Regions from separate parts of the Nocardioides pollutisoli genome, predicted to be linked through region 2. Evidence: predicted binding sites of a transcription regulator. Region 2 holds the regulator's gene; the other holds the start of a gene.
What was found. The regulator HrcA, encoded in region 2, represses chaperone genes, less so after heat shock. The targets are predictions, from matches to a motif close to TTGGCACTCGNNNNNNNCGAGTGCCAA.
Positions count from the first base shown of each region.

Region 1: groES (co-chaperone GroES) is a predicted target of HrcA. The motif match lies at 3,002-3,028, and genes of this name have one in related genera.

Region 1 covers NZ_JBDZDU010000001.1:663,010-669,197, reverse strand. Annotated here, with positions in the region: gene ABLE68_RS03185 (S-(hydroxymethyl)mycothiol dehydrogenase) at 119-1,207, shown strand; gene ABLE68_RS03180 (MBL fold metallo-hydrolase) at 1,216-1,809, shown strand; gene ABLE68_RS03175 (class I SAM-dependent methyltransferase) at 1,816-2,973, opposite strand; gene groES (co-chaperone GroES) at 3,166-3,459, shown strand; gene groL (chaperonin GroEL) at 3,544-5,169, shown strand; gene ABLE68_RS03160 (hypothetical protein) at 5,221-6,188, opposite strand, start outside.
Region 2 covers NZ_JBDZDU010000001.1:80,013-86,200, reverse strand. Annotated here, with positions in the region: gene ABLE68_RS00405 (DUF3097 domain-containing protein) at 1-612, opposite strand, end outside; gene ABLE68_RS00400 (hypothetical protein) at 662-847, opposite strand; gene ABLE68_RS00395 (MBL fold metallo-hydrolase) at 865-1,725, opposite strand; gene ABLE68_RS00390 (hypothetical protein) at 1,747-2,436, opposite strand; gene hrcA (heat-inducible transcriptional repressor HrcA) at 2,595-3,614, shown strand; gene dnaJ (molecular chaperone DnaJ) at 3,659-4,837, shown strand; gene ABLE68_RS00375 (16S rRNA (uracil(1498)-N(3))-methyltransferase) at 4,837-5,577, shown strand; gene ABLE68_RS00370 (Gmad2 immunoglobulin-like domain-containing protein) at 5,814-6,188, opposite strand, start outside.

The DNA of each region.
Region 1 (6,188 bases), 580 kb from region 2:
CTCCGTCGTCTGCACACCACCATGACGCGAACCCTCGCGAGATGGTTGCAATTCACCGCCCGTACGGTTGGCTGGGCACCAGCCAGATGGGCTTGTCGATCCGAGAAAGAGGATTCCCATGCAGCAGGTCAAGGGTCTCGTGGCACTCGCCCAGGGTGAGCCGGTCGAGGTCGTCACCATCAACGTCCCGGACCCGGGTCCGGGCGAGGCGGTCGTGAAGGTGCAGGCCTGCGGGGTCTGCCACACCGACCTGCACTACCGCGAGGGCGGCATCAACGACGACTTCCCGTTCCTGCTCGGCCACGAGGCCGCGGGCGTGGTCGAGGCCGTCGGCCCCGACGTGACCGCCGTCGCTCCCGGCGACTTCGTGATCCTCAACTGGCGCGCGGTCTGCGGTGACTGCCGCGCCTGCGACCGCGGCGAGCCGTGGTACTGCTTCGCCACCCACAACGCGACCCAGAAGATGACCCTCGAGGACGGCACCGAGCTCTCGCCCGCACTGGGCATCGGCGCCTTCGCCGAGAAGACGCTGGTGGCGGCCGGCCAGTGCACGAAGGTCGACCCGTCCGCCCGCCCGGCTGCCGTCGGCCTGCTCGGCTGCGGCGTGATGGCCGGCATCGGTGCCGCCATCAACACCGGTGCCGTCACCCGCGGCAAGTCCGTCGCCGTCATCGGTTGCGGTGGTGTCGGCGTGGCCGCGATCGCCGGCTCGGCGCTCGCCGGGGCCAGCCCGATCATCGCGGTCGACATCGACGCCAAGAAGCTCGAGCAGGCCAAGAAGATGGGCGCGACCCACACCGTCGACTCCTCGCAGGTCGACCCGGTGGCCGCGATCCAGGAGCTCACCGGCGGCAACGGCGCCGACGTCGTCATCGATGCCGTCGGCCGGCCCGAGACCTGGAAGCAGGCGTTCTACGCCCGCGACCTGGCAGGCACCGTCGTCCTGGTGGGCGTGCCCACGCCCGACATGAAGATCCCGGACATCCCGCTCATCGACGTCTTCGGTCGCGGCGGCTCGCTGAAGTCCAGCTGGTACGGCGACTGCCTGCCGTCGCGCGACTTCCCGATGCTCGTCGACCTCTACCAGCAGGGCCGTCTCGACCTGGACGCCTTCGTCACCGAGGAGATCGGCATCGACGACGTCGAGGCCGCCTTCGAGAAGATGCACCACGGCGACGTGCTCCGCTCGGTGGTGCTGTTCCAGTGACGGCACGCGTGGACCATGCCGTCTCGAGCGGCACCTTCAGCCTCGACGGCGAGACCTTCGACGTCGACAACAACATCTGGGTGATCGGTGACGACACCGAGTGCGTGGTCATCGACGCCCCGCACGACGTCGCCGACATCCTGGCCGTCGTAGGCGACCGCAAGGTCAGGGCGATCATCTGCACCCACGCGCACGACGACCACGTGCGCGTGGCGCCGGCGCTGCGCGAGGAGGTGATCGCGCCGATCATGCTGCACCCGGCCGACAAGCCGCTGTGGGAGCTGACCCACCAGAACTACCTGTGGGACCTCGACCTCGAGGACGGCCTCTCCATCGACGTCGCGGGTACGACGCTCCAGGTGCTGCACACGCCGGGCCACGCACCCGGTGCGGTCTGCCTCTACGCGCCCGACCTCGGCTGCGTCTTCACCGGCGACACGCTCTTCAACGGCGGCCCGGGCGCGACCGGTCGCTCCTACTCGGACTCCGACCTCATCAAGGAGTCGATCCGGGCGAAGCTCTTCGCGCTGCCCGACGAGACGGTCGTGCACACCGGGCACGGTGACGACACGACGATCGGTGCGGAGAAGGCCGACTTCTGAGGACCGTCAGAACGGCGTGACGAGGAGGGCGGTGCCGTCGCCGGCGACCCGGGTGAGCACGATGGTCGCCTCCTCGTCGCCCCGCAGGGCGAGCCGCTTGCGCAGCTCCTCGGGGACGACGTCGACGCCACGCTTCTTGATGGTCAGCCGGCCGATGCCGCGCTCGCGCAACGCTGCCCGCAGCGGCTTCTCGCGGTAGGGGAGCTCCTCCACGACCCGGTAGCCACGGGCGAAGGGCGTGCGGAACGACTGGTCGGACGTCACATAGGCGATGTGCTCGTCGACGAGGCCGCCGTCGACGCCGGCGGCCACCGCGGTGACCAGCCCGGCCCGGATCACGGCGCCGTCGGGCTCGTAGAGGTAGTCGCCCACCGCGCGCACCGGAGCGCCCGGGTCGTCCTCGTCGGTCAGGGTCGCGAGCCCGCCGTCGCCGATCACGGTGGCCCGTCGTGCGGTCGTGGCCAGGCGGCCGGACCAGAGCGCGGCCTCCTTCACCTCGCCGTGGTCGCTGACCCACTCCGCCTCGACCCCCGCGGGGACCAGGTCGTGGGGGATGCCGGGCGCGACCTTCACGCACGCGTCGCGAGCGAGCAGGCCGAGGACGAACGGCCACGGCGGAGTCCAGTCGTCGACGTCGAAGGTGCGGCCGCGCGCCGTACGACGGGCGGGGTCCGCGAAGGCGACCTCGAAGGGCGTGGTGTCGACGCTCGTCGCGTCGGCGACGCTGACAGCACCGTCGAGCCCGAGGGCATCCAGGTTGGCGCGGGCGACGTAGACGCGGAGCGGGTCCAGGTCGACACCGGCGCAGACGAGACCGGCTCGCGACGACGCGATCAGGTCGCCTCCGATCCCGCAGCCCAGGTCGATCACGGTCTCGGTGCCGGCCGCGACGAGGCGGGCCGCGCGGTGCTCGGCGACCCGGAGCCGGGTGGCCTGCTCGTAGCCGTCGGGCGTGAAGTACATCCGGTCCGCGAGCTCGCCGAACTTGTCACGTGCCCGGACGCGCAGGCGGGCCTGGGTGATCGCGGCGGCGACGTGGGCCGCCTCCGCCGTACGCCGCAGCCGGGTCTGGGTCTGCAGCGAGTCGTCCCCCGCCTCGACCGCGGCCGCGAGCAACCGCTGACCGTCGTCGGTCAGCAGCCAGCGGAAGGCGTCGAGGTCCACCGGGTGATCGTGTCAGCCGGGGGCACCGTTGGCACTCGGTTGGGGGGAGTGCTAGTTTCGGATCTGGCACTCTCCCCGTGAGTGTGCCAGCGCTTGCGAGCTCGGTGCGACCCCCGCGACGGCGTACCGGAACCGCGAGCACAGACGTGAACCACCCACACATCGAAGTGCCAGAAAGTGGAGGTCGACATCGTGTCGGTCAACATCAAGCCTCTCGAGGACCGGATCGTCGTCAAGGCCCTCGAGGCCGAGCAGACCACGGCTTCCGGCCTGGTCATCCCGGACACCGCCAAGGAGAAGCCCCAGGAGGGCGAGGTCCTGAGCGTCGGTCCGGGTCGCATCGACGACAACGGCAACCGGGTCCCGCTCGACGTCAACGTCGGCGACAAGGTCATCTACAGCAAGTACGGCGGCACCGAGGTCAAGTACGCCGGCGAGGAGTACCTCATCCTTTCCGCGCGCGACGTCCTCGCGATCGTTTCCTGATCTGACGGGTCGTGTGCCTGACGACGGTCCTTCGGCCGTTGTCAGGCGCACGACCCGATCTTGTTTTTCTGACGTAGGAGAGAAATGCCCAAGATCCTGGAGTTCGACGAGAACGCCCGCCGCAGCCTCGAGCGCGGCGTGGACAAGCTCGCCAACGCCGTCAAGGTGACGCTCGGCCCCAAGGGCCGCTACGTCGTCCTCGACAAGAAGTGGGGCGCCCCGACCATCACGAACGACGGTGTCACCGTCGCCCGTGAGATCGAGCTGGACGACCCGTTCGAGAACCTCGGTGCGCAGCTGTGCAAGGAAGTCGCCACCAAGACCAACGACATCGCCGGTGACGGCACCACCACGGCCACCGTGCTCGCGCAGGCGATGGTCCACGAGGGCCTGCGCGCCGTCGCCGCGGGTGCCAACCCGATGGGCCTCAAGCGGGGCATGGACGCCGCGGCCGAGGCCGTGGGCGACGCCCTCAAGGAGGCCGCGCGCGAGGTCGAGTCCGTCGAGGACATGGCGTCGGTCGCGACCATCTCGAGCCGCGACGCCGTGATCGGCGACCTGCTCTCGCAGGCCTTCGACAAGGTCGGCAAGGACGGCGTGATCACGGTCGAGGAGTCCAACACCATGGGCACCGAGCTCGAGTTCACCGAGGGCATGCAGTTCGACAAGGGCTACATCAGCCAGTACTTCGTCTCCGACCCGGAGCGCATGGAGGCCGTCCTCGACGACCCCTACATCCTTCTGCACCAGGGCAAGATCTCGTCGGTCTCCGACCTGCTCCCCCTGCTCGAGAAGGTCATCGCCGCCGGCAAGCCGCTCTTCATCCTCGCCGAGGACGTCGACGGCGAGGCGCTCTCGACGCTGGTCGTCAACAAGATCCGCGGCACCTTCAACGCCGTGGCGGTGAAGGCTCCGGCCTTCGGCGACCGTCGCAAGGCGATGATGCAGGACATCGCGACCCTGACCGGCGGCCAGATCGTGGCTCCCGAGGTCGGCCTCAAGCTCGACCAGGTCGGTCTCGAGGTGCTCGGTCAGGCGCGTCGCGTGGTCGTCACCAAGGACGACACCACCATCGTCGACGGCGCGGGCGACACGGCCGAGGTCGAGGGCCGCGTCAACCAGATCAAGGCCGAGATCGAGAACACCGACTCCGACTGGGACCGCGAGAAGCTCCAGGAGCGCCTCGCGAAGCTCGCCGGTGGCGTGTGCGTGATCAAGGTCGGCGCCGCCACCGAGGTGGAGCTCAAGGAGAAGAAGCACCGCATCGAGGACGCCGTGTCCGCGACGCGCGCCGCGATCGAGGAGGGCATCGTCCCCGGCGGTGGCTCCGCTCTGATCCACGCCGTGTCGGTGCTCGAGGGTGACCTCGGCCTGACCGGCGACGAGGCCACCGGTGTCCGCGTGGTCCGCAAGGCGGCCGACGAGCCGCTGCGCTGGATCGCCGAGAACGGTGGTGTCAACGGCTACGTCGTCACCACCAAGGTCCGCGAGCTCGGCCTCGGCAACGGCTACAACGCCGCCACCGAGGAGTACGGCGACCTGGTCGCCCAGGGCGTCCTGGACCCGGTCAAGGTCACCCGCTCGGCACTCGTCAACGCCACCTCGATCGCGGGCATGCTGCTCACGACCGAGACGCTGGTCGTCGAGAAGCCCGAAGAGGAAGACGACGCCCCGGCCGCTGCAGGCCACGGGCACGGCCACGGCCACTGATCCACCCCTGACGTTGACCCGCCCGAAGCTTTCGGGCGGGTCGACGTCATTTCAGCCGCAGTCGGGAGTGACCTCGGGGCGCTCGACGCCCTTGAGCAGGTAGATGGTGCCGCCGTTGCAGCCGGTGCCGTGCTCGACGTAGCGCTGGTCGACGACCGACCCGAGCTGACCGACGCCGGTGTCGGTCCAGGCGTCGAAGTCGACCCACTCGACCAGCCAGGTCGGCGCGTCCGGCCCGCCGAGCAGGGCCGCCAGGTCGGCGTACCCCGGGTCGCGGGTGCGCATCGGCAGGCTCCAGAGGTAGGGGTACGGCGAGGAGAGCCCGCTGGTGTCCTGGAGGTCGGCCCGTCCGCCGAAGACGACCAGGGTGTCCCCGGGCTCCGCGGCGTCGGCGATCGCCCGGCCCGTGTGGACCTCGTCGAACTCCTGCTGCCCGGTGGCGTTCCAGACGATCCAGAAGACCATCGCCAGCACGGCTGAGACCACCGAGGCGACCACCACGCCGCGCATGATCCGCCCGGCCCGGTCCGGCCGCCCCGCGACCAGCGCGACGCAGAGCACGGCGCTCGGCACCAGCGGCACCAGGTAGTCCTGCCAGTAGCTGCCGCCCGCGACGAGCGCGACCACGTCGAACGCCACCACCGAGACCGTCGCCGACACGAGCGGCGGGTCGTCGGGCCAGAGCCGTCGCAGGTGTACGAAGAGCCCCGCGATCACCGGCAGCAGCCCGCAGCCGATCGCGATCGCGATGAGGATCATGGCCCGGCGCTGCGGGGCGTCGCTCGCCCCGTCGGCGATCACCCGGGCTGCATCGGTGCGGAAGCCGTAGACGGCGTACCAGAGCGTGGAGAGTCGTACGCCGGACTCCAGCGCCCAGCCCACGGTGGCCAGCACCGGCACGGCTGCGCCCGCCACACCCGCGCCGGCGAGACGGAGCGTCTCGCGGACGTGGAGGCGACCGGCGAGCGCAGAGGCGACGAGCAGCACCGCCGCGAAGACCAGGGCGGATGCCAGGTTCT
Region 2 (6,188 bases):
GTCGATGAAGGGGTGGCCGACGATCAGGACGTGCTTGCCGACCGGCGACCTCGCGATGCCTTGGGCGATCCGGCTCTCCTTCGAGCCGGCCACCAGGTGGTCGACCAGGACCCCCACCCGGCGGTCGGGGCCGGGCTTGAAGTCGCGCAGGTGGTCGGCCAGGTCGTCGACGCCGCCCAGGTACTCGACCACCACACCCTCGATCCGGAGGTCGTCGCCCCAGACCTTCTCGACCAGCTCCGCGTCGTGGCGCCCCTCGACGAAGATCCGGCTCGCCCGCGCGACGCGGGCCTTGGCGTCGTGGACGGCGACGGACCCGGAGGCGGTGCGCGTCGGCTTGGCCGGGGCGCCGCCGCGGGCAGGCGCGACCAGGATGACGGGGCGTCCCTCGAGCAGGAAGCCGGGCCCGAGCGGGAACGTGCGCCGCTTCTGGCGACGGTCCTCGAGGGTGACGGTGTGGAGGTCGCGGTCGACCGCGACGATCTCGCCGCACCAGTCGGTGGTGACCTCCTCGACGACGGCGCCGACCTCGGCAGGCGCCTCGACGGCGCGGCCGCGCTTGGGAGCGCGCCAATCGGTGTTGAGCACGTCGGAGCCGTAGCGGTCGTTCACCTGCGTCACGCTAGGCGGCGGCACCGACACCGCCGGTGAGGGCGCGCCGTCAGTCGCCGGAGTCCTGGGTGTCCTCGGTCTCGTCCGTCTCCTCGGGGTCCTTGCCGCCGAGCACGTCGAGCTCCTCGGGCGACTTGGGGTCGTCCTCGTCGGTGAGGGGCTTGGCGAGCGGGTTGTCGTCGGAGGGCTGGAGGTCCTCGGGCAGGTCCTCGTCCTCGATGCCGTGTTCAGTCATGCAGGTGGCGTACCCGTTCAGGCGAGTGGCAACCGCTTCTCGTTGCGCGAGAGATGCCCGTAGCCACGGCGTACGGCGGCCGCCAGCTCCTCGCGCGGGTAGGGCCACTCGGCCGCGTCCAGTGCCTGGTCGACAGGCACGCCCCGGGCGGCCAGGTCCCGGATCGTCTGGGCGACGATGCCGATCGCGTTGCGCTGCTCCTCCACGAACTCACGGTCGACCGGGGCGCCGTGACCGGGCACGACCACCGTCGACGACGTGCTGAGGCTGAGCACGATGTCGAGGGAGTGTGGCCACTCCAGGGGGTAGCAGTCGCCGCCGAAGCCGGGCACGCCGTTGCGCGCCATCGACTCCTCGACGAGGTCGCCGGCCAGGAGCACGTCGACGTCGGGCACCCGCAGCACGAGGTCGCCACCGGTGTGGCCGCGACCGGGGTGCACCAGCTCAACGGCGCGGTCGCCGAGGTCGAGCGTGACCGCCGACGAGAAGGTGTGGTCGGCCGGCACGACGACGGTCGCCTGGACCTCGTCGCGGTGCGGGTCGTCGGGCTCGGCGTCGTACAGCCCCTTGATGCGCTCGCCCGCGGACTCGGTCCGCTCGGCGGCCTCCTCGTGGGCGTGGATCGGGAGCTCGCCGTACGCCGCGCGGAACTCGCCGTTGCCGAAGGTGTGGTCGAAGTGCTCGTGGGTGTTGACGATCCGGACCACCTCGCCCGCGCCCAGACGGCGTACGTCGGCGATCACCTCGCGCGCGGCCAGGGACGACGCGTGCGTGTCGACGACCACCAGCCCGCGCTCACCGCCGACCAGGGTGACGTTGACGTCGAACCACTCGTAGCGCGCGACCCAGACCCGGTCGGCGACCTCCGTGAATGCCACGGGACCACCGTAGTGCTGGTCTCAGCAGAGGCCGGCGTGCAGCCCGCGACGCAGGAACTCGCCGAGCTCGGACAGGTCGTGCGCGGTGCGCGGGAAGGCGACCACGGTGCGGTGGGCGCCGTCGACGTCGACCCACTGGATCTCGACGTCGCTGGGTGTCAGGTGGGCGAGGCGTACGGCGACCAGGTCGTTCGGCGCGGTACCGGTGCCGTGCGAGACGGCCTGGCGCAGCTCGGCGTGGTGGCAGTCGTTGGCGTGCTCGACGGAGCGCTGGAGGTGGCCCCGGTTGAGGCGGTGCTGCTCGCTGTGGAACTCGTCGAGCGGCACCCGGTGCTGGCGCCCGCCCCGGGTCAGCAGCACGAAGTTGAGGTCCAGCGTCACGGCGTACCGCACCTCGCTGCAGCAGTCGCAGTCCTCGACGGCGGTGCGCTCGAGCCGTCCGGCGAGGGTCAGCGTGTCCGCGCGGTCGGCGCCGCCCGCCTCCCCGAGCCCGCTCGCGAGGGTCAGGAGCGCGCTCCGGTGCTGCACCGCGGCGCGGGCGATGGGGGAGCCGGGACGGCAGACGAAGCTCGGGCGGCCGTCCTCGTCGCTGAGCGCGGTCTCCTCCTCGACGGCGCGCGGCTCGCCCTCGACGACCAGGGTCACGGTCGCGGGGCAGGCGAGGATGCTGCGCGCGTCGCCGGCGAGGCGGGCGGGATCGGTCGTGAGCACGGAACCTCCCAGGAGTTAGTTAGGTAAGGCTAACCTACGACAAGATCGCATCGACCGCCACGGCGTTCCGCGACGCGGCCGTCGCGGACGCGCCTAGTAGGCTTGGCACTCAGGAACTTCGAGTGCCAGATCGTGGCCGACGTGGTGAGGAGGCGGACGTGCAGGAGGAACGCAGGCTGGCCGTGCTCCGCGCGATCGTCGAGGACTACGTCGCGACCGAGGAGCCGGTCGGTTCCAAGGCGCTGGTCGAGCGCCACGGTCTCGGCGTCTCGTCCGCGACGGTCCGCAACGACATGGCTGCCCTCGAGGACGAGGGCTACATCGCGCAGCCGCACACCAGTGCGGGCCGGGTCCCGACCGACAAGGGCTACCGGCTCTTCGTCGACCGGCTGACCACGGTCAAGCCGATGAGCGCGGCCGAGAAGCGGGCGATCGCCACGCTCCTCGACGGCGCGGTCGACCTCGACGACGTCGTCCAGCGCTCGGTCCGGCTGCTCGCGCAGCTGACCCGTCAGGTCGCCGTCGTGCAGTACCCCACGCTCTCCCGCTCCACGGTCCGCCACATCGAGGTGGTCGCGCTCGCGCCCAACCGCCTCCTCGTGGTGCTGATCCTCAGCACCGGCCGCGTCGAGCAGCGGCTCGTCGAGCTCACCGTCGAGCTCGACGACGAGCAGCTCGCGGAGCTGCGCAGCACGGTCAACCGCGCCGCCACGGGTGAGGTGATCGCTGACGCCGCCACGGCGCTGCGGGCGATCGCCCCGAGCGAGGGCGAGGGTTCGACCGTGACTGCCACCGTCGTGGAGACCCTGCTCGAGGCGATGTCCGACCACCGCTCCGACGAGCGGATCGTGGTGGGGGGCGCCGCCAACCTGGCGCGCTACGGCGACAGCTTCGACTCCGCGGTCCGGCCGCTGCTCGAGGCGCTCGAGGAGCACGTCGTACTCCTCAAGCTGCTCGGCGAGGCGACGTCCGGCGAGATCCTCACCGTCCGCATCGGTGCCGAGGGCCCCTACCAGGAGCTTGCGTCGACCAGCGTCGTCGCTTCCGGCTACGGCCCCGGCGACGAGTCGTTGGCCCGGCTCGGCATCGTCGGGCCCACCCGCATGGACTACCCCGGGTCGATGGCGGCCGTCCGAGCCGTGGCGCGCTACGTGTCGCGGATCCTCGACGACGCCTGAGACCCCCTCCCGCACCACCATCCGCACCACAACGAAGGAACCACGTGAGTCAGGACCTGTACGAGCTGCTCGGTGTCGCCCGCGACGCGGACGCCGACGCCCTCAAGAAGGCCTACCGCCGTCTGGCCCGGCAGTACCACCCCGACGTCAACCCGGAGCCCGACGCCCAGGACAAGTTCAAGGAGATCTCCCTCGCCTACGAGGTGCTCTCCGACCCGCAGAAGCGCGCGGCGTACGACCGCGGCGGTGACCCGTTCGGCGGTGGGGCGGCCGGGTTCGGCCAGGGCGCCGGCTTCTCGTTCACCGACATCATGGACGCGTTCTTCGGCGGCGGCGCGGCCGGTGGCCAGGGACGTGGACCGCGACCGCGCGAGCGCCGCGGCCAGGACGCGCTGATCCGGATCGAGATCGAGCTCGCGGAGGCCGCCTTCGGCGTCACCCGCGAGCTCAAGGTCGACACCGCTGTCCTCTGCTCGACCTGCCAGGGCGAGGGCGCCGCTCCCGGCACCCACGCGATCCCGTGCGAGACCTGCCACGGCGTGGGCGAGGTCGCCCACGTGCAGCGGTCGTTCCTCGGCGAGATCCGCACGCTCCGCCCGTGCGCCGCCTGCCGCGGATTCGGCACGATCATCCCCGACCCCTGCCGGGAGTGCTCCGGCGACGGCCGGGTCCGCTCGCGCCGTACCCTCACCGTCAAGATCCCTGCCGGCGTCGACAACGGCACCCGGGTGCAGCTGACCGGAGAGGGCGAGGTCGGCCCCGGTGGCGGCCCGGCCGGAGACCTGTACGTAGAGATCCAGGTCGCCCCGCACGACGTCTTCGTCCGTCACGGCAACGACCTGCACTGCACGGTCACCCTGCCGATGACCGCCGCCGCGCTGGGCACCACGCTCACGCTGCCGACGCTCGAGGCCGACGTGGTGGGCGACGAGCCCGCCGAGGACCCCGAGCTGGAGACCAGCTTCGAGCTCGACCTGCGCGCCGGGACCCAGTCGGGGTCCGAGCAGGTGCTGCGTGGCCGCGGCGTCCCGGGCCTGCGCGGCGGGCGGGGCGACCTCGTCGTGACCGTCCTCGTCGAGACGCCGACCCGCCTCGACCCGCGCCAGGAGGAATTGCTCCGCGAGCTGGCCGCGATCCGCGAGGAGGAGCAGCCGTCGGGCCAGGTCCGGCCCGGCACCAAGTCGGTGTTCGGTCGGCTCCGCGACGCGTTCAACGCTCACTGATGTCGCTCCCGGTCCACCTCGTCCCGTCGCTCGACGGCGTCGTCGCCGGTGACGAGGTGACCGTCGAGGGCGACGAGGCGCACCACGCGGTCGCCGTACGCCGCCTGCGGGTGGGGGAGCAGGTCGTGCTCACCGACGGCGCCGGCACCTCGGTGCAGGGACCGGTCGCCTCGACCGGCAAGCGGGTCTTCGCCGTGACCGTCTCCACGGTGACCCGTCACGAGGCCCCGACGCCCTCGGTGGTCGTGGTCCAGGCCCTCCCGAAGGGCGAGCGCGGCGAGCTCGCGGTCGAGGTGCTGACCGAGATCGGGGTCGCCGAGATCGTGCCGTGGGCCGCGGCGCGCAGCGTCGCCGTCTGGAAGGGCGAGCGCGCGACGAAGTCGCTCGCCAAGTGGCGGTCGACGGCGCGCGAGGCGGCCAAGCAGGCGCGGCGTACGTGGTTCCCGTCCGTCGCCGAGCTCGCCTCGACGCCCGACGTGGTCGACCTGATCTCCGCTGCCGACCTCGCCGTCGTGCTACACGAGGAGTCCCACCTGCCGCTGGCATCGATCGAGGTGCCGCGCTCGGGCACCGTCGTCGTGGTCGTCGGCCCCGAGGGCGGGCTCACCGACGAGGAGGTCGACGGCTTCGTGGCCGCCGGTGCGCTCCAGGTGCGGCTCGGCACGGAGGTGCTGCGCACGTCGACCGCCGGCCTCGCCGCCGTGGCCGCGCTGCTGTCACGCACCGACCGCTGGGGCTGACGTCCGGCCGGTGCCCCGGTGGGCGGTGAGTAGGCAACCGTTTCGTGGGTCGGATCGGGTCGGAACGGTTGCTGGCTCACCGCCCGGCTGGGCCGGTGCCCGGTCGGCGGTGAGTAGGCAACCGTTTGGTGGGTCGGATCGCGTCGGAACGGTTGCTGGCTCACCGCCCGGCTGGGCCGGTGCCCGGTCGGCGGTGTGCAGGCAACCGTTTGGTGTGAGCCGGCGGGGGCTGAGCCTCAACTGACCGTGATGGCCTTGCTGTCCTCGGTGGGGCCGCTGCCCTCGCCGCCGGACGGGTCGTCGGTCATCGCGACGAACGTGTAGTCGCCGGGCGCCAGGTCTGACACGTCGACGAGGGTCTCCCACGGGTAGAGCTTGTCCATCCAGCCGTCCGCGGTGCTGAAGCCCTTCGCCACGACCTTGCCGTCGCCGTCGCGGATCTCCCACGGCGTCGTGGCCTCGAAGGAGCTCGAGACGCCGGAGGCGGTGAAGGTCCCGTTGACGCTGGCGCCCTGCTCCGGGGTGGTCACGTTGACCAGGGCGCGTACGTCGATCTCCGGTTCGTTGCTGAGCTCGCCACCCAGCCCGAACAGGTCGGCCGGCGCGCCGTC